Regions from separate parts of the Pseudomonas silensiensis genome, predicted to be linked through region 2. Evidence: riboswitches for the same ligand, from Rfam matches in the RefSeq annotation. Region 2 holds a riboswitch; the other holds the start of a gene.

Region 1 (15,703 bases), on a different contig from region 2:
AAACCGCGCGCACGGTGGTCGAGCCGTTGGCCCGGCAAGCCTTCGTCGGTGGTTTCAGCCTGCTGCTTTGGGTTGCAGGCCTGCTGGCATTGCTGGGTGCGCTGGTGGTGGGCACGCTGATGCGCAATCCGATCCCTGCCCCGTCGACTGCGGCCCTCGGTGCTAAGGCTTGAACTTCGCCAATACCCGCTGGGCATTCGCTTCGCAACCCATGCCCTCGGGTCGCGACTGAATGTTGTCGATCACCTCCAACAGCTGCGCCTTGCTCTGCGCCAGGTGCAGCTGCATCTCTTCGATCTGTTCGACTTTGCGCGTGAGACCCGCCAGCAATTCGTCTTGCTTGAACTCACCGGTCGCGCTGTCCGGCAACAACTGCTTCAACTCTTCCAGGCTGAACCCGGCCTGCTGGGCGCAAAGGATGATCTTCAGGGTTTGCAACGCTTGGTCGGGATAATGCCGGTAACCGTTGGCCCGGCGCTCCACCTGCCGAATCAAACCCTGAGCCTCGTAAAACCGAATGCGCGACGCGTTCAACCCGCTTAACTGCGCCAATTCACCAATCTTCATCACGGCCTCATTTACCTGCTTGACATTAAAGTTAACTTTAAGCTTAGCCTCTACTCATCACTGATGAGGAGTCAAGTATGTCGCCCTTCCAAGCGTTGAATTTGCCCAACGGCCAGACCATCGGCAACCGCATCGCCAAAGCCGCGATGGAAGAGAACCTCGCCGATGCCGAGCAGGCACCCGCTGAGGCCTTGTTCCGTCTGTATCAGGCGTGGGCCGAAGGCGAAACCGGCCTGTTGCTGACCGGTAACGTGATGATCGACCGCCGCGCCATGACCGGCCCCGGTGGTGTGGTGCTGGAGGATGAACGGCACCTTGAACGTTTTCGCCAGTGGGCAACGATTGGCCGGGCCGGTGGCGCGCAGTTCTGGATGCAGCTCAATCATCCTGGCCGCCAGACCATGGCCAACCTCGGCCAGCAAGCGTTGGCGCCTTCGGCGGTGGCGCTGGACCTGGGTGGGTTCTCGAAGATGTTTGCCGAACCCAAACCCATGAGCGAGCGCGGCATCGAAGACGTCATCCAACGCTTCGCCACCAGCGCTGCCCTGGCGGAAAAAGCCGGCTTCACCGGGGTGCAGATTCATGCCGCACACGGTTATCTGCTCAGCCAGTTCCTCTCGCCCTTGACCAATCGCCGAACCGACCGCTGGGGCGGTTCCCTGGAAAATCGCGCGCGCTTGTTGTTGGCCGTGGTCAGCGCCGTGCGCAAGGTCGTGTCGCCGCAATTTTGCGTGGCGGTGAAGCTCAACTCGGCGGATTTCCAGCGCGGCGGTTTCGATGCCGACGATGCTCGGCAAGTCATCCAGTGGCTCAACGATCAACCGATCGATCTGCTGGAACTCTCCGGCGGCAGCTACGAAGCCCCCGCCATGCAAGGCGAGGCCCGGGATGGCAGGACCCTGGCGCGTGAAGCGTATTTTCTGGAGATGGCCGGTGAGCTGGCCAGTGTGGCGAAGATGCCGGTGATGGTGACGGGTGGGATTCGACGCCTGGCGATCGTCGAACAGGTGCTCGACAGTGGCATCGCCATGGCCGGCATCGGCACGGCGCTGGCGATTGAACCTCAACTGGTCAAACGCTGGCGCGAAGGCCAGAACAGTCACCCGCAACTGCCGCCGATTCTCTGGAAGCGCAAACCCCTGGCAGCACTGGCGAGCATGGCCGTCGTGAAGTTCCAGCTCAATCGCCTGAGCCGTGGGCGCAAGACCCGTCCTGACGTTTCGGCGTTATGGGCGTTGATTCTCGACCGCGTGTACATCGCCCGGCGGACTCGCCAGTACCGGCAGGCGATGAACAGGTCATAGTGCTTATCGCCCCGAGAAGCGCAATCTGGATAGCTGACGCAAATCCCCTGCGCGATAGTAATCATCGGTCCAGCTGTCATCCGCCGCCAACGGCTGGACCTGCTTGAGCGCGAGTTTTTTGGCGAAGTAGCGAAAGCGGTAATGCTCGTAGAACCGCAGCAGCTCCAGACCATAACGGTCTGCCAGATCGGTATCTCCGCGAATGATCAGGTAGTTCTCGTCATTGCCATTGCTGGCCGCGGCACTGAGGTTATGGCTGCCGCTGATGATCGTCGGCGCATCGCTGGTGAAATCCGTCACGACGGCTTTGGTGTGCACCAGCAGGTTGCCCTTCTGACCCTTCATGTTCTCTCGCAGCCACCCTTCCAGCCCGGTGTTGAGCAGCGCGGTGGCGGCGAATTCGGCGGTGCGGTCGGCGTGGAAACCGGTGATACGACTGGCGGTGTTTTGCAGGCCGTAACGCAAGATGTCGTCGTGGGGCTGGCCGAGCAAACCGTTCAGGATGTCGTCGGGCAAGGCGAACGCAGTGACGAACAGCACGTCCTTTTTCGCGGCGTTGATGATTTCGACAAACTCATCCAGATCCCCTCCGCCCGAGCGTGGAGAGAACCCGGCGAACGTCGGTTGCAGCGGATCCATCGGGTTGTTTTGGGTGATCCAGTTTCGGCTGGCGCCGACATCCGCCGGGTTTGCCCAGACCTGCTCGAAGGTGTGCAGATAGCTGGCGCTGACGCGTGTGTCGTCCAGCACATGCACCACGTTGGCCTGGCGGTAAACGCCGTTGGGCGTGAAATTGGTGCTGCCGCACAGCACCGCTTCGGGTTGATGCTGCCCCGCCGCGTCGAGCCGGCTCAGCACCATGAATTTGTTGTGGAAGATATTGTGGGTGACCCGCCCGCGCTTGTTCTCTGCCGGGATTTTTTCCAGGCTGGTTTCGTTCAGGGTGGTGTCTTCATCACCCGGTTGAGCGTGATACAGGACTCGAATGTTGACCCCACGCTCGAACGCGGCATTGACCGCATCGACGATGGCCTGCAATTCATACTCGTAGATGGCAATGTCCAGCGCCCACTGGCCATCCACCGCACGCTCGATAAACCCCAGCAAACGCCCGAGCAAACCGTTTTCCAGCCATTGCCGCGGGGCATCCGGCCAGGCTTCGATGGGCAGGTTCTTGTTGGCGCTGATCAGCGCGTCGAGCTCGGGAAACTTGCGCTGGAACGCCTGGCTGGCAGCCACTGCGCGATTGAAGATCACGCTTTGGTGATTCGGCTGACCATTGTCGGAGGTGACCGTCACTTCCAGGAATTCACCCAGTTGCGGCGCATCAACGCTGCCGTAGGCCAGGTGGATTCGGTAATGGATCGTCATCCCCGGATTGACCGCGTAATCGGCCCAGCGAAATTTCTGCAACGGTGCGATATCGCTGGGGGTCGCGTGAAACTGGGGAAAGGTATGCACCTTGCCGGGGAAGGTCAGGCTGTTGAACAGGAATAGCCAAGGCTTGGGACCTTGCTGTTTTTCGATGGCGAAACCCAAGAGGCCTTTGCGGCGGGGTTCGGCCAGGTCCATGGCCAACAGCACGCCATTGGTACCGGCGTAGGCCTTGACGCGAAAATCATCCTGATGGTTGGCGGCTAGAACGCGCATGGTTCACTCCTGTGAAAGACTGCTGCGACCTCTACATGTCATCGATATGCCGGTACTCGGCCTGCAAGTCGGCAGCCAGGATTTTAGACCGTCCAAGCCGAATCGGCCCACGTTCGATGTCGATCAGCAGCCCCGGACAATCAAGCGCCGGCAACATCGACCAGTCCTTCAATCGGCCATCGGTCACCAGCAACAAGCGCTGATGTTCCGCCGGAAAACGTTTTTGTCGTGCCGCCAGCCAGCGCCCTGCCTCACCCAGCGCCGCCAGTAACGGCGTACCACCGCCAGCTCCCAGCCCATCAAGCCAGTTGCGCAAACCCGCGGAGGCTTTCAACCCTTGCACCTGCCACTTCGGCACATGACCACTGGCAGTCAGCAACGCCAGACGCGCACGTTGGCGATAGGCATCGTCGAACAGTTGCGCGAGCAAGCCCTTGGCATCGCTCAACGCCTGATGGCGACGAGTCGAAGCCGAGGCGTCGACGATCACCAACCACAGTTCGTGGGGCGAACGGGTGCGCAGGTGAAACAAGACATCGTCGCGTTGACGCGGGCGGCCGTTCAGCAATGTGCCCGGCCAGTTGATCGAGCCGCTGCGCGCCGCGTGACGCTTACCCTGCTTGCCATTGTCCAGTCGTCCGGCGCGGGGTCTGGCATTCGCCCCCGCGTCAGATCGAGGGCGAATGCCTAGGGCTTTTTTGGCCAGCTCGGCACGTCACGTCGTACGCCGACCGGGAGCGCCTGAGCGGGCATTTCCCCCCATTGGCCCTGGCCTTCGCTTGGGGTGGAATGCTGGGTGGAAGGCGGCTGGCTTTGTTGCCGTGTCGGAGGCGACTGCTCGCGGCGACGATGGCGCAAGGCAAATTCGGCGACGGCGTCGATATCTTCCTCGGCGATGCTGCTCGCCCCACGCCACGCCGCGTGGGCACGCGCCGCGCGCAACCAGACCAGGTCGGCCCGCAAGCCATCGACACCGGCGGCAAAGCAGCGCTCGGTAATCTGCGCCAGTGCATGATCGTCGAGCGGGATGCTTGCCAGCGCGCTGCGCGCCTTCTGGCAACGTTCGCGCAGAGACTGCTGTTGGCTTTCCCATTCGGCGCAGAAGCTGTGGGGATCGCTGTCAAAATCCAGCCGTCGGCGGATGATCTGGCCGCGCTCAGTCGGTGCTGTATGGCCACTGAGGGCGACGTTCAGGCCAAAGCGGTCGAGCAATTGCGGACGCAGCTCACCCTCTTCCGGGTTCATGGTGCCGATCAGCACGAACTTCGCCGAATGCCGATGGGAAATGCCGTCGCGTTCGATCAGGTTGGTGCCGCTGGCGGCCACATCCAGCAGCAGGTCCACCAGGTGATCGGGCAATAAATTGACCTCATCCACGTAGAGCACGCCGCCGTCAGCCTTGGCCAGTACACCGGGGGAAAACTGTGCGCGACCCTCGCTCAGGGCGGCGTCCAGGTCGAGGGTGCCCACCAGCCGTTCTTCGGTGGCGCCGAGCGGCAAGGTGACGAATTGGCCGCTGGCCAGTAGATCCGCCAGGCCTCGGGCCAGGGTCGATTTGGCCATGCCGCGCGGGCCTTCGATCAGCACGCCGCCAATTTTCGGGTCGATGGCGGTCAGGTAGAGGGCGAGCTTGAGATCGTCGGCGCCGACCACGGCGGAAAGCGGGAAATGGGGGGTGTCGGTCATGGTTTGTCTGGGTCCGTGGTCGTTGATTTGGTGGTGGGGTGTCAGGGGGATCGCCCCCTCACCCTAACCCTCTCCCCAGAGGGGCGAGGGGACTGATCGGGTTGTTTAAACGAAATTCTGCGACCTGGGCCTTCAGGTTGAACTCAAGTTTTGGAAACGATGTAGATCAGCCCCCTCTCCCCTCTGGGGAGAGGGTTGGGGTGAGGGGTGGATTTCAGGCCGTAAAAAATACCGAAACAACCACTACCCCTCCTCCTCAATATCCAACAACAAATTCTCCAGCGCCTCTCGATACTCACCCGGCTCCTTCCACATCCCCCGCTGCTGCGCCTCCAGCATTCGCTCAGTCATGTCGCGCAACGCATGCGGATTATGTTCGCGGACAAAGTCCCGGGTCGCCGGATCCAGCAAGTACGCATCTGCCAGCAACGCATACTGGTGATCGTCGATCAGCTGCGTTGTAGCGTCGAAAGCAAACAGGTTATCGACCGTCGCCGCCAGTTCAAACGCGCCCTTATAGCCGTGGCGCTTCACGCCGTCGATCCACTTCGGATTGGCTGCCCGGGAGCGAATCACCCGGTTCAGCTCTTCCTTCAACGTGCGGATCTTCGGCAAGTCCGGCTGGCTGTGGTCGCCATGGTAACTGGCCGCCGCTTCACCACTGAGGCTCTCCACGGCCGCGAGCATGCCGCCCTGGAATTGGTAATAGTCGTTGGAATCGAGCAAGTCGTGTTCACGGTTGTCCTGGTTTTGCAGCACGGCTTGCACCTGGCTCAGGCGCTGAGCGAACTGTTCTCGCGCCGCGGTGCCTTCGTCAGAGCCGCCGTAAGCGTAGCCACCCCAGTTCAGATAAACCTCGGCCAGGTCGTCGCGACTCTGCCACAGACGACCATCGATGGCGCCCTGCACGCCCGCACCGTAAGCACCGGGCTTGGCGCCAAAGATGCGCCAACCGGCCTGACGCTTCGCCGCGTCTTCATCCAGCCCCGATTGCATCAACGCTTCGCGCTCGGCACGCACCTTGGCGGCCAAGGGGTTGAGGTCGTCCGGTTCGTCGAGGGCGGCGACCGCTTGCACGGCGGCGTCGAACAGGCGGATCAGATTGGCAAAGGCATCGCGGAAGAATCCGGAGACGCGCAACGTCACGTCCACGCGCGGACGGTCCAGCAGACTCAGCGGCAGAATTTCGAAGTCGTCGACCCGCTGACTGCCCGTCGCCCAGACCGGGCGCACGCCCATCAACGCCATGGCCTGGGCGATGTCGTCGCCACCGGTGCGCATGGTCGCGGTGCCCCACACCGACAGACCGAGCTGACGCAGGTGATCGCCATGGTCTTGCAGGTGTCGTTCAAGAATCAGGTTGGCCGACTGGAAACCGATGCGCCACGCGGTGGTGGTCGGCAGGTTACGCACGTCCACCGAATAGAAGTTGCGCCCGGTCGGCAGCACATCGAGCCGACCGCGACTCGGCGCACCGCTGGGGCCGGCCGGCACGAAGCGGCCGTTCAGGGCGTCGAGCAGACCGCGCATTTCCGCCGGGCCGCAGGCGTCCAGCCTAGGCGCGACGACTTCGCGCAGGCTGTCGATGATGGCGCTGACCTCATCCCAACTCGCCTCCTGTGGGAGCAGGCCTTTGTGGCGAGGGAGCTTGCTCCCGCTGGACTGCGCAGCAGTCCCATCTTTTGGGTCCGCTTCGCGAACCAACGGGAGCAAGCTCCCTCGCCACAAAGGCTCGTTTCCAAAGGGTTCGGCGTTGGTATTCAGGGTTTGCGTGATGAGTTGCGCGGCGAACAGCTCCAGACGCTCGCGGGTATCGCCCGCCGTGCGCCAGACTTCATCACTGAGGGATTGCAGTTCCATCGGCTGCGGTCCGGTCCAAGGTTCGGCCAGCGCACAATCCAGCGGATCGAAGCCCAACGTGAACGCCTTGGCCAAGGCCCGCAGCAGACTCGATTGCGCACCACGCCCATCGCCACGCGGAATGCGCAACAACGCCAACAAGGTATCGATGCGCAATCGCCCGGTCGGTGACTCGCCAAACACATGCAGGCCGTCGCGAATCTGCGACTCTTTCAAGTCGCACAAATAGGTGTCCAGACGCGGCAGCCAGATCGCCGCATCGGCATCGCTGTCGAGTTTTTCGTCCAGTTGCAGTTCGCGGTCGATGTGCGTCTCGCGCACCAATTGCAGGATGTCGCGCTGCAATTCCCGGGCACGGCGCGGATCGAGCAATTGCGCTTCGTAATACTCGTCGGCAAGTAATTCGAGGTTGCGTAACGGGCCGTACGTTTCAGCGCGGGTCAGCGGCGGCATCAGGTGATCGATGATCACCGCCTGCGTACGGCGCTTGGCCTGGGCGCCCTCGCCCGGATCGTTGACGATAAAGGGATAGATGTTCGGCAGCGGACCGAGCAGCGCATCCGGCCAGCAATGCTCGGACAGCCCGACGCCTTTGCCCGGCAGCCATTCGAGGTTGCCGTGCTTGCCGACGTGGATCACGCCGTGGGCGCCGTAGGTGTTGCGCAACCAGAAATAGAACGCCAGATAACCGTGAGGCGGCACCAGGTCCGGGTCGTGATACACCGCACTCGGGTCCACCTGATAACCCCGCGCCGGTTGAATGCCGACGAAGGTCAGGCCAAAACGCAGCCCGGCGATCATCATTCGCCCGCCACGGCACATCGGATCGCTTTGCGGCGCGCCCCAACGTTCCAGCACGGCTTGGCGATTGGACTCGGGCAAGGCGTTGAACATCAGCAGGTAGTCGTCCATCGACAGACTTTGCTGACACGGACGCTGGTCGAGGGTGTCGAGGTCATTGCTGACGCCGCCGAGCAATTGCTGGATCAACGCGGTGCCCGTGTCGGGCAATTCGGCGGGCAGCGGATAACCTTCTTTATGCAGCGCACGCAGGATGTTCAGCGCCGCGGCCGGAGTGTCGAGGCCGACACCATTGCCGATGCGACCGTCGCGGGTCGGATAATTGGCGAGGATCAAGGCGATGCGTTTTTCAGCATTGGGCACTCGCGCCAGATCAATCCAGCGCCGCGCCAGTTCGGCGACAAAATCCATGCGTTCCGGTTGTGGTCGATAGCAGACCACATCGGATTGGCTGCGCTCGCTGCGCCAGGCCAGGTCTTTGAAGCTGATCGGTCGGCTGATGATCCGCCCGTCCAGTTCCGGCAGCGCAATGTGCATCGCCAGATCACGCGGACCGAGGCCTTGTTCGCTGGCGCGCCAACCGGGTTCGTTGTCCTGAGCGCAGATCGCCTGGATCACCGGAATGTTGCGGCGAAACGGTCGCAAATGCGGCGCTTCAGGGCTGGATTGCGCGAAACCGGTGGTGTTGAGAATCACCCCCGCCTCGACTTCGTCCAACAGGTCCTCGACCACCGTCAGGCAGCCGGGCTCTTTCAAACTGGCCAGGGCAATTGGCAACGGGTTCAACCCTGCCGCCTGCAAACGCTGGCAGAAAACATCGATGAAACCGGTGTTCGCCGCCTGCAAATGCGAGCGGTAGAACAGCACCGCCGCGACCGGTTGATCGGCTTGCCAATCGGCTTGCCAATCCTTCAGTTCAGCGGGGCTTTTGTGCGGGTGGTAAATCGCCGTGCGCGGCAGGGTTTGCGGCTCGGCCCAGGCGTAATCGCGATCCAGCCAACGATTGGCGAGGCAGCGGAAAAAATCCAGGGCATTGCTCATGCCGCCCTGACGCAGAAACTGCCAGAGGCGGTCGCGGTCTTCCGCGCCCACCGTGCTTAGGTCGCTGAGTTCCGGGTCCGGGCGGTCATCGCCGGGCACCAGAATCAGCTGCACGCCGCGCTCCGACAGTTGCACCAGTTGCTCCACGCCGTAACGCCAATAGGCGATGCCGCCGTGCAGCGAAATCAGAATCACCTTGGCGTGGCGCAGCACTTCGTCGACATACAGGTCGACCGACGCGTGGTTCTGCACCTGCATCGGGTTGGCCAGGCGCACACTCGGGTAATCGTCGGGCAACTGCTGCGCGGCTTCGGCGAGCAGCGCGAGGCTGGAGTCGCCGCTGCACAGGATCACCAGCTCGGCGGGGGTTTGTCCAAGGTCGGCAATGTTGTCATCCGACACGAAACCGCCGGGCTGGGTCCTGAGCAGGTGCATGGCTTAAACGCTGAGCGCAGCGCGCAATTGCGATTCGAGCAGCGCGGCGTCCAGTTCCTGGCCGATCAACACCAGACGCGTGGTGCGCGCTTCAGCGGCGCCCCACTGACGGTCGAAGTGCTTGTCGAAACGGGTGCCCACGCCCTGGATCAGCAGGCGCATCGGCTTGTTCGGGATCGCCGCGAAGCCTTTCACGCGCAGAATGCCGTGCTGGACCACCAATTGGGTCAGCGCGTCCAGCAGCAGGCTTTCGTCGGCTTGAGGCAGTTCGATGGAGATGGAGTCGAACGCGTCGTGGTCGTGATCGTCTTCACCTTCATGGTGATGATCATGATGGCTGTGACGGCTGTCGATGTGTTCTTCGGAGCCGGCGCCGAGGCCGATCAGTACGTCCAGTGGCACGCGACCGCTGCTGGCTTCGATGACTTTTACTGCAGGCGGCAGTTCTTCAGCGACTTCCAGGCGTACACGGGCCAGGTCTTCAGGGCTGATCAGGTCGGCCTTGTTGAGGATCACCAGGTCGGCGCTGGCCAGTTGATCGGCGAACAGCTCGTGCAGCGGCGATTCGTGGTCCAGGTTCGGGTCGAGTTTGCGCTGGGCATCGACCTGGTCCGGGAACGCCGCGAAGGTGCCAGCGGCGACCGCCGGGCTGTCGACCACGGTGATGACCGCGTCAACGGTGCAGGCGCTGCGGATTTCCGGCCACTGGAAGGCTTGTACCAGCGGTTTTGGCAGGGCCAGGCCCGAGGTTTCGATGAGGATGTGGTCGAGGTCACCGCGACGGGCGACCAATTCGCGCATCACCGGGAAGAATTCTTCCTGAACGGTGCAGCACAGGCAGCCGTTGGCCAATTCGTAGACGCGGCCGTTGGCTTCTTCTTCAGTGCAGCCGATGGAGCACTGCTTGAGGATCTCGCCGTCGATGCCCAGCTCGCCGAACTCGTTGACGATCACCGCAATACGACGGCCCTGAGCGTTGTCGAGCATGTGCCGCAGCAAGGTGGTTTTGCCCGAGCCGAGGAAGCCGGTAACGATGGTGACGGGGAGTTTGGCCAGTGTTTTCATCGGATGCCCTTTGGCAAGGTGGCGGGCATACGGGACGACAATCGCTGCGACGGATGCGCGCGCGGAAGAGTTCGCCACCGGATCACCCCGCCCGGTTGTAGTGAGAATCTGTGTCGAGGCAGGTCTCCTGGCTGACGGTTTGCCGGGCTTGTGGGCCTGGCATTCGCTGCGCCTTCCCGCGAACCCGTTGCACAGGGTTTGCAGTGGCGTGGCAGCGAACATCACCGTTCACAGTTGCGGGGGCAGCCGCGGCATCGACCGCGTTCCCTTCTTAGCTTCGGCAGACGCCGAAGAACCTCGAAAGCGCAAGGCTACGCATCGTGTCGGGGCGGGTCAATGTCCGCAAGTTGATTGCGATCCCCTCACCACAGGTATCCACCTGGGTACCGAGTTGAGAACCCTTGCCAATTGACGCCCAACCCCCGCCCATGCTCTCCTACACGCCTTGTTACGGGTGCCCTTCACAGGGTGAAACGGGAAACCGGTGAATCATGTGCTTTACTCTAAAGTCATGTCAGTCCGGTGCTGCCCCCGCAACGGTAAGCGAGCGAAGCGTCAGATCCACTGTGCCAGCAGTTCGGCATGGGAAGGTGATGCTTGCAGGTCAAGGCGAAAGCCAGTGCCCCTCGTGAGCCCGGAGACCGGCCCGCAACACAAAGTGAGCATTACGATCACTGAACAACAAACCCGCGGTGGGCGGGCGCTGTTTGAACCTCTGCGTGCCCGACTCGCAGGGGTCTTCCATGCGCTCTATATCACCCGCTGACAGACCAGAGGGAAGCGCCATGTCGATCATCAGCAGTACCGGCAGCAACACCGATAAGAGCACCGCCAGCACCACCATTACCCTGACTCAACGCCTGACCGCCGCCGCATGCGCGTCGATCCTGGGTGCGTGCCTTGTGTATTTCGCCGGTTTCTCGCACATCGAAGCAGTGCACAACGCCGCTCACGATACCCGCCACAGCTCTGCATTCCCGTGCCATTGAGACCTGATGACATGATCAAGCGTATTGCGCAAACCGCAGGGTTCACCGGGCTTCTGGCCGCCCTGTTGCTGACCCTGCTGCAAAGCTTCTGGGTGGCTCCGCTGATTCTGCAGGCCGAGACTTACGAAAAATCCGAGCCGGCTGCTGTTGAAGTTCACGAACACGCCGCAGGTGCTGTCGCCGCTCACACTCACGATGCCGAAGCCTGGGAACCGGAAGACGGTTGGCAGCGCGTGCTGTCCACCACCGGCGGCAACCTGGTGGTAGCGGTCGGTTTCGCCCTGATGCTGGCCGGTCTTTACACCTTGCGCGCACCGACCAAAACCTCCCAAGGCCTGCTTTGGGGCCTGGCCGGTTACGCCACGTTCGTGCTGGCACCGACCCTTGGTCTGCCGCCCGAGCTGCCGGGCACTGCCGCGGCTGATTTGGCGCAACGGCAGATCTGGTGGATCGGCACGGCAGCCTCCACCGCGGTCGGCATCGCATTGATCGTGTTCAGCCGTCACTGGCTGATGAAAGTGCTCGGCGTGGCCATTCTGGCTGTTCCTCATGTGATCGGCGCACCACAACCGGAAGTCCACTCGATGATGGCACCGGAAGCCCTGGAAGCTCAGTTCAAAATCGCTTCGCAGCTGACCAACGTGGCATTCTGGCTGGCCCTGGGCCTGATCAGTGCCTGGTTGTTCCGCCGCAAAAGCGATGGTCAATACCACGCATGACTGAGATCAGCACAGCGCCGACGTTAGTGGTCGGCCTGGGCTGCCAGCGCGGCTGCCCCGTCAGCACGCTGCGGGCGCTGCTCGATCAGGCGTTACAGGCTCATAAAATCGGACTTCACCAGATCAAGGCCCTGGCCAGCATCGACCTGAAGCGCGAAGAACCTGGCTTGATCGAACTGGCCGAACAACTCGCACTCCCACTGATGTACTTCAGCAGCGAACAACTGGCCGGCTATCAACCGCAACTCAGCCACCGCTCGGACATCGCGTTCGAACGCACCGGCTGCTACGGCGTCGCGGAAAGTGCCGCCCTGGCCCTGGCCGAACAGCTGGCCCAGGCACCGGCAAAGTTGCTGATTCCACGACAAAAATATGCCCAGGCCACCTTGGCATTGGCCGGCGCCGCCTGAAATCCTCGATAATCCCCGCCTTCGATCATGAGCAATCTTCATCTGAAGCCTTGCCCAGCCTCTTTTTCTCACAGGAACCGACGATGACCGTCTACTTCATTGGCGCAGGTCCCGGCGACCCGGAACTGATCACGGTCAAAGGCCAACGGCTGATTCGCAGCTGCCCGGTGATCATCTATGCCGGCTCCCTGGTGCCCACCGCCGTGCTGGATGGCCATCGCGCCGAGCAGGTGGTCAACAGCGCCGAACTGCACCTGGAACAGATCATCGAGCTGATCAAATCCGCCCATGCCAAGGGCCAGGACGTGGCCCGGGTGCACTCCGGCGACCCGAGTCTTTACGGTGCGATTGGCGAGCAGATCCGCTACCTGCGCGAACTCGACATCCCGTTTGAAATCATTCCCGGCGTCACGGCCACGGCGGCCTGCGCCGCGCTTCTGGGTGCGGAATTGACGTTACCGGACGTGTCGCAAAGCGTGATCCTGACCCGCTACGCCGACAAGACTGCGATGCCCGCCGGCGAAGAGCTCGGCAGCCTGGCGCAGCACGGGGCGACCATGGCGATCCATCTGGGGGTCAATCATCTGGAGAAAATCCTGGCCGAGTTGCTGCCGCATTACGGCGCGGACTGCCCGATCGCGGTGATTCACCGGGCGACCTGGCCGGATCAGGATTGGGTGGTGGGGACGCTGGAAGACATTGCCGCGAAGGTTGAAGCCAAGGGGTTTCGGCGCACGGCGTTGATTTTGGTGGGCCGGGTGTTGGGCAGTGATCACTTTAGTGAGTCGTCGCTGTACCGTGCCGGGCATGCGCATCTCTACAGACCCTGAAGCACTCACAGCTTATTATTGCCCATAAAAAAACGGCACTCACGGGTGCCGTTTTTTCGTTTCTGCAGCGAACACCTTAGTAGTAGGCGTTTTCTTTCTGCGTGTGGTCGGTGACGTCACGAACGCCCTTGAGCTCGGGAATGCGCTCGAGCAAGGTGCGCTCGATGCCTTCGCGCAAGGTGACGTCTGCCTGGCCGCAGCCCTGGCAACCGCCGCCGAACTTCAGCACGGCGATGCCGTCATCGACCACATCGATCAGGCTGACCTGACCGCCGTGGCTGGCCAGCCCCGGGTTGATCTCGGTTTGCAGGTAATAGTTGATACGCTCGTTGATCGGGCTGTCGGCGTTGACCATCGGCACTTTGGCGTTTGGCGCCTTGATGGTGAGCTGGCCGCCCATACGATCGGTGGCGTAATCGACTACCGCATCGTCCAGGAAGGCTTCGCTGAACGAGTCGATGTAAGCGGTGAAGCTTTTGAGCCCCAGCGCCGTGTCTTCAGGTTTTTCTTCGCCCGGCTTGCAATAAGCAATGCAGGTTTCGGCGTACTGGGTGCCAGGCTGGGTGATAAAGACGCGGATGCCGATGCCTGGGGTGTTCTGCTTGGAGAGCAGATCAGCCAGATAATCGTGGGCGGCGTCGGTAATGGTAATAGCGGTCATGGAAACTCCTCGCAGGCTTGGGCGCAGTTTACGCCAATCATCGCGCCGTACAAAGTCCTAGTATTTTTGTCGGGAAAGAGCCGGAACTGCCTCGACAGCCAATTCGCCGTCGATTCGGCCTTTAAGCCACCGATAGCTGCATTTTTCCACCCATTCGTAACTTGCCCACGAGCCCAGACCGATTGTCGCGACGCAAACGGCGAACATCACGTAGGGATTGATGCCATAACGCTGTGCGACAAAACCACCGGCGGACAGCACCAACACGTGCATCAGGTACACCGAGTAGGAGCAGTCGCCCAGCAGTTTGAGCACCCGGCCATGCTCGAAATAGCGCTCCAGCGCCATGCACGCCATCACCAGCACCGCGCTCGGCAGGCCCCAGGCCAGCAACCGTGGCTGCGGCGCCAGGTGATAAATCGCCAGCAACGCGCCGCCAATGCCCAGCAACGGGAGCCAGAACCCGGGCTTGATCCAGCCGCGACGGTAAATCATGCCGATGGCCATCCCCAGCAAGAATTCATAAACAATGTCCGAGCGGTAGAACTCGCTGATCCAGCCGTAGCCGGTCCAGGCCTGACACACCGCAAACAGCAGCGCCGCGACGATCAGCAGCCGAACCTGCATGCGGAACAGCAGCGCCCAGGCAAACAGCACATAGAAGAGCATTTCGTAGTTGAGGGTCCAGCCGACGTTGAGCGTCGGATAAATCCCGTAGCCGCCAGGGTTTTCCGTGGGAATGAACAACAGCGATAGCAGGAAATGCGACCAGTCGACGGTCTGATCCGGCAGAATCGGTTGAGCGAATACCACCAACAGCGCCATCAACACCGTATACAGCCAGTACGCCGGAACGATGCGGAACAGCCGATACAGCAGAAAGCGCCCCGGCGGCAGTGATTTGCCCTCGGTGGACAGGAAAATCACCAGCCCACTGATGACGAAGAAGATGTCGACCCCCACCGCCCCCTTGTCGATGAACATTTGTCCTACCGGCCCACGGGCCTGGAAGTCGAAAAATATCTGCATGAAATGGTGGCAGACCACCGTCCAGGCCGCGAGCGCGCGCAGTGCCTGTACTGAAATCAACATCGACGGCCCTCCCGATCCCGGAGTTAAACCACCGCAGATCCCTTGGAATCTGCGGTGCCTGATAAATCCGACACCGGCCAACAGTCAAAGGTCGATCAAAGATTCTCGTACCGGTTCATGTCCAGCACGCCCTCTTCCACCGGATCGGTCTCGTGGACGTACCGGCTCAGGTCATGGAAGTAGAACCAGAACTGCGGATGGCTGCGGCGAATGCCCCAGCGCTCGATGATTTTTTCGAAGCGATTGGCGTCCTTGGCGTTTTCCATCTCGTCCACGAACTCAGGCACTTGCTCGGCCGGAATATTGAACATGAAGTTCGGATAGCTGCTGAGCACGCCCGGAAAAATGGTAATCGTGTCGAGCCCCGGTTGATAACGCAGGGATTCACCGAGCAGGAACGCGACGTTACTGTGCGCGCGGTTGCGCAGCAGGCTGTAAACCTCGCGCTTGCCGCTCGCGGTTTCGATGCGCAGCAGGGTCGCTTCCGGCAACTGATCGATAACCTTCAGCCCGGCCGCCGGACGCGAAGTCAGGCGACTCAAGGCCTGCTCGGCGCTCTGCAAGGCCAGATCGATGTTCGGCCGCGAGCAGTA
Region 2 (15,703 bases):
TACATGCCAGGCATTTCAGCGGTCTCGCCGCCAACCAGGGAGCAGCCGGACAATTCACAGCCAGCGCCAATGCCGGTCACGACCTGGGTCGCGGTTTCGACGTTGAGTTTGCCGGTGGCATAGTAGTCGAGGAAGAACAGCGGCTCGGCGCCGCAGACCACCAGGTCGTTCACGCACATGGCAACCAGGTCGATGCCGATGCTGTCGTGCTTGTTCAGGTTCAGTGCCAGGCGCAGCTTGGTGCCGACGCCGTCGGTGCCGGAAACCAGCACGGGCTGTTTGTAGCCGGCCGGGATTTCGCAGAGGGCGCCAAAACCGCCCAGGCCGCCCATGACTTCCGGGCGCGCAGTGCGCTTGGCGACGCTCTTGATGCGTTCGACCAATGCTTCACCGGCGTCGATGTCTACACCGGCGTCCTTGTAGCTCAGGGAGGGTTGCTTGCTCATGATCCAGGCCTTTAGGGGGGATTCAGGGGTAACGACCGAGTCCAGTGGGACCACCGAAAATGACGAAGGCGATTGCCATCCGCGAATTTCAGGGTGCCCGGCTGTTGCCGGTCTGCGAAGGCGCGCGATTTTATCAGGCTTGAGGGGCAGCGGCCATCCTCAGGCCGACGGCAGGGGCATATCCGCTTAAAAAAACCTTCATTGCCCGTGCTGGTCGCCTCCTTCATGGCTGTATAAGGTATCGCTATTAACCGTCTATCGTTATGACAGTGCAAAAACTTACCAGGGTCAGGTGAATGTTTTGCTTGGGGGCGTGGTCACAGCCTTGCTCAATCCGGTTCACGCGGCCTGTTCCAGCCGCTCTTGTCGTCAGGAATCCTCCATGCGTTTTTTTTCCAGATTTTTGTTTGCAGGCTGTTTGTCATTGGTCAGCCTGGCGAGTCATGCCGAAACCGTCAAAAACCTGTATCAGGTGCGTCAGCCTGTCAGTGGTCAAACCCCGGAAGTGCGCGATCAAGCGACCCAGCAAGCGCTGGATACGTTGGTGTTGCGTCTGACCGGTGATCCCAAGGCTGCGCAAAACCCGGGGTTGGCGGCACTGCGCAAGGACCCGCAGCAAATCATCAGTCAGTACGGCTTTGATGCTGGCCCGCCGGAAGTGCTGAAGGTCGATTTCGATCCGGCCACCACGGAGCAGGCGTTGCGCCGTGCCGGACTGTCGTTGTGGGGGGCGAACCGGCCTTCGATCCTTGGCTGGTGGCTGAACGATTCCACCGAGGGTTCGAGCCTGGTCGGCGATGGCCAGGCCAGTGCTGCACCGTTGCGTCGAGCAGCGCAACACCGTGGTTTGCCGCTGCGCCTGCCGCTGGCCGATCTGAGTGAGCAGATTGTCGCCACTGCACCGAATCTGGAAGGTACGGATGCGGCGCCACTGCGCGGGGTATCGGAGCGTTACAACGCTGACGCCTTGCTCGCGGTGCATGCCCGTGAAGAGGGCGGACAGTGGCAGGCCAAGTGGCATTTGTGGCTCGGCGACAAGAAGGAGGCGGGCAGCGTGCAGGGCGCGGATCAGGCCGCGGTGGCCGATGCGGTGATGCTGGCAGTCAGTGAGCGCCTGGCGCCTCGCTTTGTCGTCAAGCCGGGTGCTTCGGGCGAACAATTGCTCGAAGTGCAGGGCATGAACCTGGAGCACTACGCGGCGCTTGGGCGTTTGCTGGAGCCGTTTGGTGCGCGTCTGCAAAGTGTCGACGGCGACCGGATTCTCTACCGCGTCAATGGCAGTGCCGAACAGTTGAAGGCGCAATTGGCGCTGGCCAGGTTGCAGGAAGTTCCGGCCGGTGAAGCGCCGGCGCCCGTCGCACCGGCTCAGCCGGCCGAGGGTTCGGCACCGGTAGTAGCGCCGACTCCGGCACATGTGCCGCAGCTGCGATTCCGTTGGTAAGGTTTTCTTTCTTTATATAGATGCATAGGGAGTTGTACATGGCCGATACGCGGCGTTGGTTTTGGTTGGGTGGGGTGATCCTACTCTGCGCGTTTATCTGGCTGTTGCATCCGATCCTGACGCCATTTCTGGTGGCGCTGCTGTTGGCTTATCTGTTCGATCCATTGGTGGATCGGCTGGAGAAGGCCGGTCTGTCTCGGACCTGGGGCGTGGTGGCAGTGTTTGCGCTGTTCACCCTGATCTTCACGACCTTGCTGCTGGTGTTGGTGCCGATGCTCGCCAAGCAGCTGTTTCGCTTGTACGAATTGGCGCCGCAGATGCTCGACTGGTTGCAGCACACCGCACTGCCGTGGGCGCAATCGAAATTCGGGCTCTCGGATAACTTCTGGAAGTTCGACAAGCTCAAGGCAGCAATCAGCGAGCACATGGGCCAGACCACTGACATTGTCGGGATCGTACTGAGTCAGGCGACGGCGTCCGGGCTGGCGCTGATCGGTTGGTTGGCGAATCTGGTGCTGATCCCGGTGGTGGTCTTCTATTTGCTGCGGGACTGGGACCTGATGATGGCCAAGATCCGCGGCCTGCTGCCCCGTGACCGCGAAGAGCGCGCCGTGATCCTGGCGGGTGAATGCCATGAAGTGCTGGGTGCATTCGTGCGCGGACAGTTGCTGGTGATGGTGGCGTTGGGTGTGATCTACGCGGCGGGCCTGATGTTGGTAGGGCTGGAGCTGGGGCTGTTGATCGGTTTGATTGCCGGTCTGGCGGCGATTGTTCCGTACATGGGATTTGTCATCGGGATCGGCGCGGCCTTGATTGCCGGTCTGTTCCAGTTCGGTGGCGATCTGTATCCCATGATCGGAATCGTCGTGGTGTTCATGGTGGGGCAGGCGCTGGAAGGCATGGTGCTGACGCCATTGTTGGTGGGGGACAAGATCGGTCTACACCCGGTAGCGGTGATCTTCGCGATTCTGGCGGGGGGCGAGCTGTTCGGATTTACCGGCGTGTTGCTGGCGCTGCCGGTGGCGGCGGTTATTATGGTGCTGGTGCGCCATGTGCATGATTTGTATAAAGATTCGGATATGTACAGCGGTGCCGACTAGCCTGAGCGCTAAGATCTGTTGAGGGTTGGTAACGGGCAGCCTGGTTCCATGCCAGGTTGGCCCGAATCCCTCGTGCGGCTGTCACATGCGCCGCCAAAGAAACTGCCATAAAACCAGTGTGTTAACGCAAACCTTTGATTTTGCTTGTGGTCTGTCGCATTGTGCGACCCGCCTCACGGGTATAAACTTCGCAAACTTTACACAGAGGCCACTAACGGTTCCTTTGGAACTGTTCAGTCAGCATGAAACCGATTCAGCTGCCCCTAGGTGTGCGTCTGCGTGATGACGCTACCTTTATCAATTACTATCCAGGCGCCAATGCCGCTGCACTCGGCTATGTCGAGCGGCTATGCGAAGCCGACGCCGGGTGGACCGAAAGCCTGATTTATCTCTGGGGCAAGGACGGGGTAGGGCGTACGCACTTGTTGCAGGCGGCCTGCCTGCGCTTCGAGCAACTGGGGGAGCCAGCGGTGTATTTGCCGTTGGCCGAACTGCTTGATCGCGGCATCGCCATTCTCGACAACCTCGAACAGTACGAGCTGGTCTGCCTGGATGATTTGCAGGCGGTGGCCGGTCGGGCGGATTGGGAAGAGGCGCTGTTCCATCTGTTCAACCGTCTGCGTGACAGCGGTCGACGCCTGCTGATTGCCGCGTCTACATCACCTCGTGAACTGCCGGTGAAGCTGGCGGACCTCAAATCCCGTCTGACATTGGCACTGATCTTTCAGATGCGTCCGCTCTCCGACGAAGACAAATTGCGTGCCTTGCAACTGCGCGCATCTCGTCGCGGTCTGCACCTGACCGATGAAGTCGGGCATTTTATTTTGACCCGCGGTACGCGCAGCATGAGTGCACTTTTCGAGCTGCTTGAGCGTCTCGATCAGGCCTCCCTTCAAGCTCAGCGCAAGCTGACGATCCCCTTCCTGAAAGAAACCCTGGGCTGGTAAAACCAAGGCCTGTAGCGGGTTTTGGCATATTTCAGGCGCCAGAAAAACCGCTTTCCTACAGGGTTGCAGGCTGCGCGAGTGTCTAAAACGGGCTTAAGCGCTTAGATGTAAACGCGAAACCAAGAAGTCACATAAAGTTCGATTGAATTTGCAAATGAGGATGATAGTAGGCATAGTCTCGGCTTCTTTAGAACTATCAGCCACGGTCGTGCCCATGCTAAATCGCTTTGCACCCCTCGTGCCCCTCGCACTCGTCACCCTGTTGTTCGGTTGCGCTGCCCACTCTCCAGTGTCCCAGCAAGAGCAACAACAGCAGGCTAAAAATTCTGCTACCGCCCAATCTTCCGTTCTTTACCAGCAAGCGCTGGAACAGGAAGAAGCGGCCACCGAAAAAGAACTGGCAGACTTCGCCGGCGGCAAGTCGTACCAGCTTCCGGTTCTGGCCGACAGCATCCTCGAACGCGGCATGTCCCTGATCGGTACCCGTTACCGTTTCGGCGGCACCTCCGAAGCTGGCTTTGATTGCAGCGGCTTCATCGGTTACCTGTTTCGGGAAGAAGCCGGCCTGAACCTGCCACGCTCCACCCGCGAAATGATCAACGTCGACGCTCCGCTGGTTTCTCGCGGCAAACTGGAGCCGGGCGACTTGCTGTTTTTCGCCACCAATGGCCGTCGCGGTCGCGTCAGTCACGCCGGGATCTACCTGGGTGACAACCAGTTCATCCATTCCAGCAGCCGCCGCAGTGGTGGTGTCCGGATCGATAGCCTGGGCGACAGCTACTGGAGCAAAACCTTCATCGAAGCCAAGCGTGCACTCGCGATGGCACCGGCTGCGACCCCTACGATCGTCACGGCTCGCAAGTAAGCGGACTATTTGTAAGGTGAACTTAAAGTCTTACTTGAAGTTTGCCGCGTAGCAGCTAGAATCCTGATCTATTATTGATGGCAAACCGCCTGCGTCCTGCGCAGGCGGTTTTCTTTTCTGCGCCCCCTGCAGAAAAAGCCGCAGCCAGATCAGGATGCTCTGCATATGTCGATGTCGGCCCGCCTCGCAATCATGTTTTTCGCAGCGCTGCTCAGCGCCTGCGCCAGCCGTACACCGCCCCCTGCGCCGGTGGTTCGCGCGCCCATTGTTTTCAGTTCCTCCCAACCATTCTCCCCTGAGGCAGAAGACGTATTGTTCCGCGCGCTCGGCCTGGTGGGCACGCCGTATCGCTGGGGTGGCAACACGCCGGATTCGGGTTTCGATTGCAGCGGGCTGATTGGCTATGTCTACCGTGACGTCGCCGGCATTTCCCTGCCGCGTACCACGCGCGAGATGATCAGCATGCAGGCGGCCAGTGTGGGCAAGGAAGGTCTGCAAACCGGCGACCTGATCTTCTTCGCCACCAATGGCGGTTCTCAGGTCAGTCACGCCGGGATCTACGTCGGCGAAGGTCGCTTCGTCCATGCGCCCGCCACCGGCGGCACGGTGAAGCTCGACAGCTTGTCCAAAGCTTACTGGCAGAAAGCCTATCTGAGCGCCAAGCGCGTCTTGCAACCTGAGCACTTGGCACGCAATCCCTAAATGGCAGAGGTTGTCATGACCGCTCGCACACTCAATCTCGACGATTCCCTGTATCAATACCTGCTCGACGTTTCCCTGCGCGAAACGCCGTTGCTCAAGCGTTTGCGTGACGAAACCCAGGCGCTGCCCATGGCTCGCTGGCAAGTGGCGCCCGAGCAAGGTCAGTTCCTCGCGCTATTGGTGAAACTCACCGGCGCCAAGCGTCTGCTGGAAGTGGGCACCTTTACCGGTTACAGCGCGTTGTGCATGGCGGCTGCATTGCCGGATGACGGTTCGCTGATCTGCTGTGACATTCCCGGTGACTACAACGCCACTGCGCAGCGTTACTGGCAGGAAGCGGGGCTTGCCGAGCGGATCGATCTGCGTCTGGCGCCCGCGCTGGAAACCCTGGCCCAGTTGGATCAAGGAGAGCCATTCGACCTGATCTTCATCGATGCCGACAAGGCCAACTACCCACGCTATCTGGAGCACGCATTGCGTCTGCTGCGCGTCGGCGGTCTGGCGGTGTTTGATAACACGCTGTGGAGTGGCCGGGTGCTTGAGGACAATCCCGAGAGCGAAGACACCCGAGCCATCCAGGCACTCAATCGCGCCTTGAAGGATGACTCGCGTGTGGACCTGTCGTTGTTGCCGTTGGGCGATGGATTGACCCTGTGCCGCAAACGCTAGGCGCTTACTTGGCCGCCGACACGCGCCACACCTTGTTGCCCACATCATCCGCCACCAACAAATCACCCTGCTGATCAATCACCACGCCCACCGGCCGGCCCATGGCTTTTTCCTCGCTGTTGAGGAAACCGGTGAGCACATCAATCGGCTGCCCGATCGGTTTCCCTGCGCTGAACGGTACAAAAATCACTTTGTAGCCACTGTGCGGTTTACGGTTCCAAGAGCCGTGCTGGCCGATGAAAGCGCCTTCCTTGAACTGCGCCGGCAGTCTGTTGCCTTCAGCAAACGTCAGGCCCAACGATGCGGTATGCGGCCCGACCGCGTAGTCCGGCGCAATGGCCTTGGCCACCAGCTCAGGGTTTTGCGGCTCGACGCGGATGTCGACGTGCTGACCGTAATAACTGTAAGGCCAGCCGTAGAACCCGCCGTCCTTCACTGAAGTGATGTAGTCCGGCACCAGATCGCTGCCGATTTCGTCGCGCTCGTTGACCGCCGTCCACAATGCGCCGCTGCGAGGTTCCCAGGCCAGGCCGTTTGGATTGCGAATCCCGGAGGCGAAGATCCGATGGTTGCCGGTAGCGCGATCCACTTCCCAGATCGCCGCTCGACCTTCTTCTTTGTCCATGCCGTTTTCGGCCACGTTGCTGTTGGAGCCCACGGTGACGTACAGCTTGCTGCCGTCCTTGCTGGCGATAACGTTTTTGGTCCAGTGGTGATTCAGCGTACCGCCCGGCAAGTCGATCACCTTCATCGGCTGTGACTTGATCGCCGTCTCGCCGTTTTCATAGTGGAAGCGCAGCAAGCGGTCCGTGTCGGCGACGTACAGGTCGTTGCCGACCAGGGTCATGCCGAAGGGCGAGTTGAGGTTTTCCAGGAACACCGTGCGGGTTTCGGCGATGCCGTCGTGGTCCTTGTCCCGCAGCAGCGTGATGCGGTTCGGGCTCGTTACTTTGGCGCCGGCACGGCCCATGACTTTGCCCATGACCCAGCCACGAACGCCTTTGCCGTCTTCGGGTTTGGGTGGTGCGTTGGTTTCGGCCACCAGCACGTCGCCGTTGGGTAACACATAGAGCCAGCGCGGGTGATCGAGACCTTCGGCAAAAGCCGCGACCTGAGTCCCTGTCGCGGCGATGGGTTTCGTGCCGTCCGGCCAGCCGATCGCCGGGGCGATGTTCACCGTCGGGATCAGGGTTTTGTTCGGTTCTGGCAGCTTGGGTGACGGGCCGATGCCGTCGGAGACTTGCAGCCTGGCGGTTTCACCACAGGCTGCAAGCCCTCCGGCGAGCACGATGACGAGAGCGAGCTGGGGCTTGCGCATGCTGACCTTCCCTATGAATGCATTGACCTAATCAATAGAGAAGCGCAGGTGATCGATGGTTCAACTGGTCAGCCGCGTGCTTCCTTGAACAGCACGGCAATGCCGGGGTGATAGTTGCCGGCTTCGTTGCGCAATTTGCGATAGGCATAAGGGAAGTACCAGGCCACCGCGCAGGTGTGTTCCTTTTGCAGGTCGTCGACCATGTCCTGGAGTTCTTCCGGGGTGGCGCTTTGTTGGGCTTTTTGCGGCGCGACAAACAGGCAGCCGAGTTTCAGGTCGCTGGCGTAGCTGATGCGCTTGGCGTCGCTGGTGATGTCCTGCAATGCTTGAGTCAGGTTCAGGCTGTTGACGCGTGGCCAGCGCTGGGTCGCTTGCACGTAAGCGCGTTCTTCGCTGGCCGCGATAAACAGATCGGCGCGGCCATTGCGTTCGCCTTCTTCGGTCTGTTTACGGGTCGGTGTTTGTTGCAGCGTCACCATTTCCGCCATCCACGCCGCGACGGAAAGCAGGCCCAGGTTGGCCTTTTCGTCGAACCAGTAAGGCGTGTCGTTATCGCCGCGCACGGCGTTGTAGCGGTCGATACAGTCAAACCAGCGTTCCAGCACCGGGCGCAGGAATTCCAGCTTCGGATTGCTGATGATCATGCCTTGCATGTGGCTCACCCTTGTTATTGTGTTGTGAGATTGTGGCTCTTTGATATCACTGCTGAGAGTGTGGCACAAGATTGGCGTCAGATAATTGATCGACGGCAGTTATTCGCTCGCAGGCTGCCCGTCTTCAATTGACGCTCCATCCCCAACCCTCTAACCTTCGCGGCTTGTTTCAGGTGCTCTGTGACCTTGGTCGACAGAGTGAAACAGGGAAGCCGGTGAGTGACGCTCTTCAAGCGACGAAGAGCCATGATCCCGGCGCTGCCCCCGCAACGGTAAATGAGTGAAGGCTGCGCGAGGGCCTGTCATCAGCTTTTTCCTATACCGCGTTGAGGTCTGAAAGCGGACCAGGCAAGGCGCAGTCCGCTGGCAATGGTTGTTCCCTTGCCAAGGACTGCAACGCAGTCTGGTCCGCTTTCAGACACAACCCGAAGGGCCGGGCCTGCTGTGGCGCAGGGCGGCGTTGCTCGGAGCTTGTTTGGAACGACCAAACCACGCTCCTCGCGCCTTGCCCTGCGCCACAGCAGACCCGGCGCGGTATAGGAAAAAGCTGATGACAGGCCCTAGCCACTGTGTCGATATCGACATGGGAAGGCGCGCAGTCGGGCCCAGTGCCGCTCATGAGCCCGGAGACCGGCCTGATCCATCCAGCGGCATCACGGTGGGCGATGCCAGGCTTCTTGCCGTCTATTCTTGTGCCTGCCCGCCGTTATCCAGCCTCAACGGAGAGCTCCCCCATGACTGATACCCCCGATCGTGACGAACGCCATCTGGCGCGCATGCAGCGCAAAAAAGCCGTGATCGACGAACGCATCGCCAACTCCCCGAATGAATGCGGCCTGCTGCTGGTGCTGACCGGCAACGGCAAAGGCAAAAGCAGCTCGGCCTTCGGCATGCTCGCCCGGTCCATGGGCCACGGCATGCAATGTGGCGTGGTGCAGTTCATCAAGGGGCGCAGCAGCACGGGCGAAGAACTGTTCTTCCGGCGCTTCCCGGAGCAGGTGCGTTTTCATGTGATGGGCGAGGGCTTCACCTGGGAAACCCAGGATCGCCAGCGCGACATCGCGGCCGCTGAAGCTGCGTGGGCGGTGTCGTGCGAATTGCTGCGTGATCCGTCGATCGGCCTGGTGGTGCTGGATGAATTGAACATTGCGCTCAAGCACGGTTATCTGGATCTCGATCAAGTGCTCAGCGACTTGCAGGCCCGTCCGCCGATGCAGCACGTGGTGGTGACCGGTCGCGGCGCCAAGCCGGAGATGATCGAACTGGCCGACACCGTCACCGAAATGGGCGTGATCAAGCACGCGTTCCAGGCCGGGATCAAAGCGCAAAAAGGCGTCGAGCTGTGAATCAACCACGTCATTGCCCGGCGGTACTGATTGCCGCGCCGGCCTCCGGTCAGGGCAAGACCACCGTCACCGCCGCGCTGGCCCGTTTGCATCGCAATCAGGGGCGCAAGGTTCGCGTGTTCAAGTGCGGCCCGGACTTCCTCGACCCGATGATTCTCGAGCGCGCCAGCGGTGCACCGGTTTATCAATTGGACATGTGGATGGTCGGCGAGCAGGAAAGTCGTCGACTGTTGTGGGAGGCCGCTGGCGAAGCCGACCTGATCCTCATCGAAGGCGTCATGGGCCTGTTCGACGGCACGCCGTCCAGTGCTGATCTGGCGCGACATTTCGGTGTGCCGGTGCTCGGAGTGATCGACGGCACTGCCATGGCCCAGACTTTTGGCGCACTGGCCCTGGGGTTGGCGCGCTATCAGCCGGACTTGCCGTTTGCCGGTGTGCTGGCCAACCGCGTCGGCACTCTACGTCACGCGCAATTACTGGAAGGCAGTCTCACTGAAGGTTTGCGCTGGTACGGCGCCTTGTCCCGGGAAACCGGGATCGAATTGCCGAGTCGACACCTCGGGCTGGTTCAGGCCAGTGAGTTGAACGATATCGATCTGCGCCTCGATGCAGCGGCTGACGCACTGGCCAGCAGTTGCGAGGTCGCGCTGCCACCGGCGGTGGAATTCGCCGCGCCAGATGTGATCGCTGCCGAGCCTTTGCTGGCCGGTGTGCGAATTGCCGTGGCCCGTGACGAAGCGTTTGCCTTCACCTACGGCGCCAGCCTGGATTTGCTGCGGGCCATGGGCGCTGAGTTGTCGTTTTTCTCGCCGATCCGTGACACGCAATTGCCGCAGGCAGACAGTCTTTATCTGCCGGGTGGTTATCCTGAATTGCATCATATGGCGCTGTCACAGAACACTACGATGCTGGCCGCAATCCGCGCTCACCATGCAGCGGGGAAACCGTTGTTGGCCGAGTGTGGCGGCATGCTGTATCTGCTCGATTCGTTGACCGATGTCGAGGGCACTCGCGCTGAACTGGTCGGCTTGCTGGCCGGCGATGCGGTGATGCAAAAGCGTCTGGCCGCGCTGGCGTTGCAGGCGGTCGAGTTACCGGAAGGTTCGTTGCGCGGACACACCTATCACCATTCTCTGACCAGCACCGAACTTGAGCCCATCGCTCGTGGCCTGAGCCCGAACGGTGGGCGAGGGGCGGAGGCGGTTTATCGTGAAGGGCGGATGACCGCGTCCTACGTGCACTTTTATTTCCCTTCCAATCCCCAAGCGATGGCGGCGTTGTTCAAGCCATGAACCCAGATGATCTAGCGTTCAGCGAAGCTGAGCGCGCGGCGGTCTACCGAGCCATCGGCGAACGCCGCGACATGCGTCATTTCAGCGGCGGCACCGTCGAGCCCGAGTTACTGCGACGCCTGCTCGAAGCCGCGCATCAGGCGCCGAGTGTCGGCCTGATGCAGCCTTGGCGGTTCATCCGCATCAGTGATCGAGCCCTGCGCGGCAAGATCCAGTCACTGGTGGAAGAAGAGCGCATCCGCACCGCCGAAGCCCTCGGCGAGCGCACCGACGAATTCATGAAGCTGAAAGTCGAAGGCATCAACGACTGCGCCGAAGTGCTGGTCGCGGCGCTGATGGACGATCGCGAGCGTCACATCTTCGGCCGTCGCACCTTGCCGGAAATGGACATGGCCTCGTTGTCCTGCGCGATCCAGAACCTCTGGCTGGCCTCCCGCGCTGAAGGGCTCGGCATGGGCTGGGTCTCGCTGTTCGAACCGCAAGCGCTGGCGGACCTGTTGGGTTTGCCGGCCGGAGCCAAGCCCTTGGCCGTTCTTTGCCTCGGCCCGGTCAAGGAATTCTATCCGGCACCGATGCTGGTACTCGAAGGCTGGGCGCAGGCGCGTCCGCTCAGTGAATTGCTGTATGAAAATTATTGGGGAGTGAGTCAATGAGTGTGGCGTTATTGAGTGTCGCTGCGGTTGCGCTGGATGCGCTGCTGGGTGAACCCAAACGCTGGCATCCGCTGGTGGCGTTCGGCCGTTTTGCCGACCGTATCGAGCAACGTTTCAATGGCGGTGGCCGCGGCTGGCGCAGTCATGGCGTCACTGCCTGGGTGATTGCGGTGTTGCCGCTGACCCTGCTGGCCACGGCGTTTTCCTGGGCGCCCTATGTCGGCTGGATCGTCGAGATTCTCGTGCTCTATTGCGCCCTCGGCATGCGCAGCCTCGGTGAACACGTCGAGCCGGTGGCCAAGGCACTGCGCAGCGATGATCTGGACGAGGCGCGCAAACGTGTCAGTTATCTGGTCAGCCGCCAGACCAGCGAACTGGATAAAACCGAAGTCGCCCGCGCCGCCACAGAATCCGTATTGGAGAACGGCAGCGACGCAGTATTTGCCGCGTTGTTCTGGTTTGCTGTCGCCGGTGCGCCCGGTGTGGTGCTCTACCGTTTGAGCAATACGCTGGATGCGATGTGGGGTTACCGCAACGAACGTTTCGAGCGTTTCGGCTGGGCGGCGGCAAAGATCGACGACGTCCTCAACTACATTCCTGCACGCTTGGTGGCATTGACCTACGCGCTGCTGGGCAAAACCCGACTGGCGCTGAAATGCTGGCGTACCCAAGGTCCGACCTGGGACAGCCCGAATGCCGGCCCAGTGATGGCGGCCGGTGCCGGCGCGCTCGGTGTCGAGTTGGGCGGAGCGGCGATTTATCACGGTGAGCTGCATCAGCGTCCACAACTGGGCGAAGGCGTGCCGGCGGACGCTGACTCCATCGACCGTGGCTGGCAATTGGTCCAGCGCGGGGTATGGTTATGGTTGCTGATCCTCTGCGTGGGGGCTGAATTCTATGCTTGAACACGGTGGTCGGTTACGCAAGGCGGCGCTCGATTACGGCATCGCCGAAGCCGATTGGCTCGACCTGTCCAGCGGCCTCGCGCCCTGGCCGTTTCCGGTCCCGGAGATCCCGTTGCGGGCTTGGGCGCGTTTGCCGGAAACCGATGACGGTCTGGAGCAGGCGGCCTGTGATTATTACGGCGCCGCTCAGGTGCTGCCGGTGGCCGGCTCGCAAATGGCGATCCAGTTGCTGCCGCGTTTGCGCAGGGTCGGCAAGGTCGGCGTGCTCTCGCCGTGTTACGCCGAACACGCTGAAGCGTGGCGCCGTAATGGCTACATCGTGCGTGAAGTGCTGGAGCAGGAAGTCGACTTCTTTCTCGACAGCCTCGACGTGTTGGTGGTGGTCAACCCGAACAACCCAACCGGCCTGAGCCTGACGCCGAGTCGTCTGCTCGACTGGCACTCGCGGCTGGCGCAGCGCGGTGGCTGGCTGGTGGTGGACGAGGCGTTCATGGACAACTCACCGCAGCTGAGCCTGGCACCTTTTGCCAATCAGGTCGGGTTGATCGTGCTGCGTTCCTTCGGCAAGTTTTTCGGCCTGGCCGGTGTGCGCCTGGGTTTCGTGCTGGCCGAGCGCAAGTTGCTCAAGTTGCTGGCCGAGCAAGTGGGGCCGTGGGCGGTCAGCGGGCCGACGCGGGTGCTGGGGCAGGCCTGTCTGCTGGATACCGAAGGGCATGCCCGGCAACGGGTTCGCACTGATGAAGCCAGCGAGCGTCTGGCGCTGCTGCTTGAACAGCACGGCTTCAAGCCACAGGGCGGCTGCGCCTTGTTTCAATGGCTGATCACCGAACGCGCCGAAGCCCTGCATGAGTTCATGGCCCGGCGCGGCATTCTGCTGCGGTTGTTCACGCACAACAGTAGCCTGCGTTTCGGCCTGCCCGACGATGAAGCCGACTGGACACGTCTCGCGCAAGCGCTCGAAGCCTACGCCAAGGAAACCCAATGACTACGTTGATGGTGCAAGGCACCACTTCCGACGCCGGTAAAAGCACGCTGGTGACGGCGTTGTGCCGCTGGGTCACGCGTCAGGGCGTCAGCGTCGTGCCGTTCAAGCCGCAGAACATGGCGCTCAACAGTGCCGTGACCGCCGACGGTGGCGAGATCGGTCGTGCGCAAGCGGTGCAGGCCCAGGCCGCCAACCTTGAGCCGCACACCGACATGAACCCGGTGCTGCTCAAACCCAACAGCGACACCGGCGCCCAAGTGATCATCCATGGTCGCGCGGTCACCACAATGAACGCGGTCGCGTATCACGACTACAAAGCCATCGCCATGCAAGCAGTGCTGGCCTCACATGAACGGCTGAGCGCGGCGTATCCAGTGGTCATGGTCGAAGGCGCGGGTTCGCCGGCCGAGATCAATCTGCGTGCCGGAGATATCGCCAACATGGGCTTTGCCGAGGCGGTGGATTGCCCGGTGGTGCTGATCGCCGACATCAATCGCGGCGGGGTTTTCGCGCATCTGGTGGGTACGCTGGAACTGCTGTCGCCCAGCGAGCAGGCGCGGGTCAAAGGCTTCATCATCAACCGATTTCGCGGCGATATCGCTTTGCTGCAACCGGGTCTTGACTGGCTGGAAGCGCGCACCGGCAAACCGGTGATCGGCGTTCTGCCTTACGTGATGGACCTGCACCTGGAAGCGGAGGACGGCATCGATCAGCGTCAGACCGACAAGGCCGACCAGGTGCTAAAAGTGCTGGTGCCGGTGCTGCCGCGCATCAGCAACCACACCGATTTCGATCCGCTGCGCTTGCATCCGCAGGTGGATCTGCAATTTGTCGGCCCCGGTCAGGCGATTCCGCCGGCGGACCTGATTATTCTTCCCGGTTCGAAGAGCGTGCGCAGTGACCTCGCATATCTGCGCGCCAATGGCTGGGACACTGCGATCAGTCGTCATCTGCGTTATGGCGGCAAAGTGCTGGGGATTTGCGGCGGTCTGCAAATGCTCGGCGAGCAGCTACACGACCCGCTGGGCCTCGAAGGCGCACCGGGTTCCAGCGCCGGTTTGGGTTTGTTGGCGTTCGAAACACAGCTCGAAGAAGAGAAGCAATTGCGCAATGTGCGCGGGCGTCTGGCGCTCGAAGACGCGCCGGTCAGCGGCTATGAAATTCATGCCGGCGTGACCACCGGGCCGGCGTTGGAAAACGCCGCTGTGCTACTGGACGATGGTCGCTGCGATGGCGCGCAAAGCGTGGATGGGCAGATTTTCGGCACCTATCTGCATGGGCTGTTTGAATCGCCCGCAGCGTGCAGTGCCCTGTTGCGCTGGGCAGGTTTGCAGGTAGTGCAGGAAGTGGATTATCACGCGTTGCGTGAGCGCGATATCGAGCGGCTGGCGGATCTGGTGGAAAAACATCTGGATACCGGGTTGTTGCGTCAACTCTGCGGGATTTGAGGTGAATTCATCGCGAGCAGGCTCACTCCTACAGCGGATCGCCAGTGAACATAAACTTTGTGTTCGCCATCGACCCACTGTAGGAGTGAGCCTGCTCGCGATGAGGCCAGTCGCAACGCCGCCATTTAAAGGTAAATGACCATGCTCCAACTGATCCTCGGCGGCGCCCGTTCCGGTAAAAGTCGCCTGGCCGAAAAACTCGCCTCCGACAGTGCTCTGGCGGTGACTTACATCGCCACCAGCCAACCGCTCGACGGTGAAATGAACGAGCGGGTCGCCCATCACCGCGCCCGTCGTCCAGCCGAATGGGCGTTGATCGAAGAACCGGTGGAACTCGCCCGCGTCCTGCGCGAAACCGCCAGCCCCGATCGTTGCCTGCTGGTGGATTGCCTGACGTTGTGGATGACTAATCTGCTGATGCTCGACGACACCGAGCGGCTGTCAGCCGAACGTGATGCATTGCTGGACTGCCTGGCGTCGTTGCCGGGTGAAATTATTTTTGTCAGCAACGAGACCGGAATGGGTGTCGTGCCGCTGGGCGAATTGACTCGCCGCTATGTCGATGAAGCCGGTTGGCTGCATCAAGCGTTGGCCGAGCGCTGTCAGCGCGTCGTCCTGACCGTCGCCGGTCTGCCCCTGACTTTGAAAGGAACTGCGTTATGACTCAATCCTGGTGGCTGAACCCCTGCAAACCGATCGATGCTCAAGCGGTCGAGCAAGCGCAGGCCCGTCAACAGCAGCTGACCAAACCGGCCGGCTCCCTCGGTCGGCTTGAGTCGGTGGCCGTGCAATTGGCCGGGATGCAGGGGCAGGTCAAACCGAGTCTCGATCAACTGTGGATCGCGATTTTTGCCGGCGATCATGGCGTTGTCGCAGAAGGGGTGTCGGCATTTCCCCAGGAAGTCACCGGGCAGATGCTGCACAACTTCGTCA

What was found. A riboswitch is a leader RNA that binds a small molecule or an ion and turns the genes downstream of it on or off. The one in region 2 is predicted to bind cobalamin.
Region 1: linked by a shared signal. The riboswitch ahead of QF010_RS00390 (CbtB domain-containing protein) and the one ahead of cobO (cob(I)yrinic acid a,c-diamide adenosyltransferase) in region 2 are both predicted to bind cobalamin.

What each region holds. Positions count from the first base shown of each region.
Region 1 covers NZ_JBNDJH010000001.1:92,818-108,520, reverse strand. The annotation lists gene QF010_RS00430 (MFS transporter) at 1-173, shown strand, start outside; gene QF010_RS00425 (MerR family transcriptional regulator) at 163-567, opposite strand; gene QF010_RS00420 (NADH:flavin oxidoreductase/NADH oxidase family protein) at 645-1,871, shown strand; gene QF010_RS00415 (phospholipase D-like domain-containing protein) at 1,875-3,521, opposite strand; gene QF010_RS00410 (vWA domain-containing protein) at 3,553-4,089, opposite strand; gene QF010_RS00405 (magnesium chelatase ATPase subunit I) at 4,209-5,207, opposite strand; gene cobN (cobaltochelatase subunit CobN) at 5,451-9,344, opposite strand; gene cobW (cobalamin biosynthesis protein CobW) at 9,348-10,409, opposite strand; cobalamin riboswitch at 10,510-10,724, opposite strand; cobalamin riboswitch at 10,845-11,073, shown strand; gene QF010_RS00390 (CbtB domain-containing protein) at 11,195-11,398, shown strand; gene QF010_RS00385 (CbtA family protein) at 11,410-12,117, shown strand; gene QF010_RS00380 (cobalamin biosynthesis protein) at 12,114-12,527, shown strand; gene cobM (precorrin-4 C(11)-methyltransferase) at 12,611-13,357, shown strand; gene nfuA (Fe-S biogenesis protein NfuA) at 13,434-14,018, opposite strand; gene QF010_RS00365 (acyltransferase family protein) at 14,076-15,110, opposite strand; gene QF010_RS00360 (fatty acid cis/trans isomerase) at 15,206-15,703, opposite strand, start outside.
Region 2 covers NZ_JBNDJH010000014.1:79,984-95,686, forward strand. The annotation lists gene purM (phosphoribosylformylglycinamidine cyclo-ligase) at 1-446, opposite strand, end outside; gene QF010_RS20260 (DUF2066 domain-containing protein) at 829-1,887, shown strand; gene QF010_RS20265 (AI-2E family transporter) at 1,926-2,987, shown strand; gene hda (DnaA regulatory inactivator Hda) at 3,230-3,934, shown strand; gene QF010_RS20275 (C40 family peptidase) at 4,149-4,799, shown strand; gene QF010_RS20280 (C40 family peptidase) at 4,965-5,501, shown strand; gene QF010_RS20285 (class I SAM-dependent methyltransferase) at 5,517-6,170, shown strand; gene QF010_RS20290 (PQQ-dependent sugar dehydrogenase) at 6,175-7,488, opposite strand; gene QF010_RS20295 (hypothetical protein) at 7,557-8,141, opposite strand; cobalamin riboswitch at 8,296-8,458, shown strand; gene cobO (cob(I)yrinic acid a,c-diamide adenosyltransferase) at 8,876-9,487, shown strand; gene QF010_RS20305 (cobyrinic acid a,c-diamide synthase CobB) at 9,484-10,779, shown strand; gene bluB (5,6-dimethylbenzimidazole synthase) at 10,776-11,432, shown strand; gene cbiB (adenosylcobinamide-phosphate synthase CbiB) at 11,429-12,337, shown strand; gene cobD (threonine-phosphate decarboxylase CobD) at 12,330-13,322, shown strand; gene QF010_RS20325 (cobyric acid synthase) at 13,319-14,770, shown strand; gene cobU (bifunctional adenosylcobinamide kinase/adenosylcobinamide-phosphate guanylyltransferase) at 14,912-15,433, shown strand; gene cobT (nicotinate-nucleotide--dimethylbenzimidazole phosphoribosyltransferase) at 15,430-15,703, shown strand, end outside.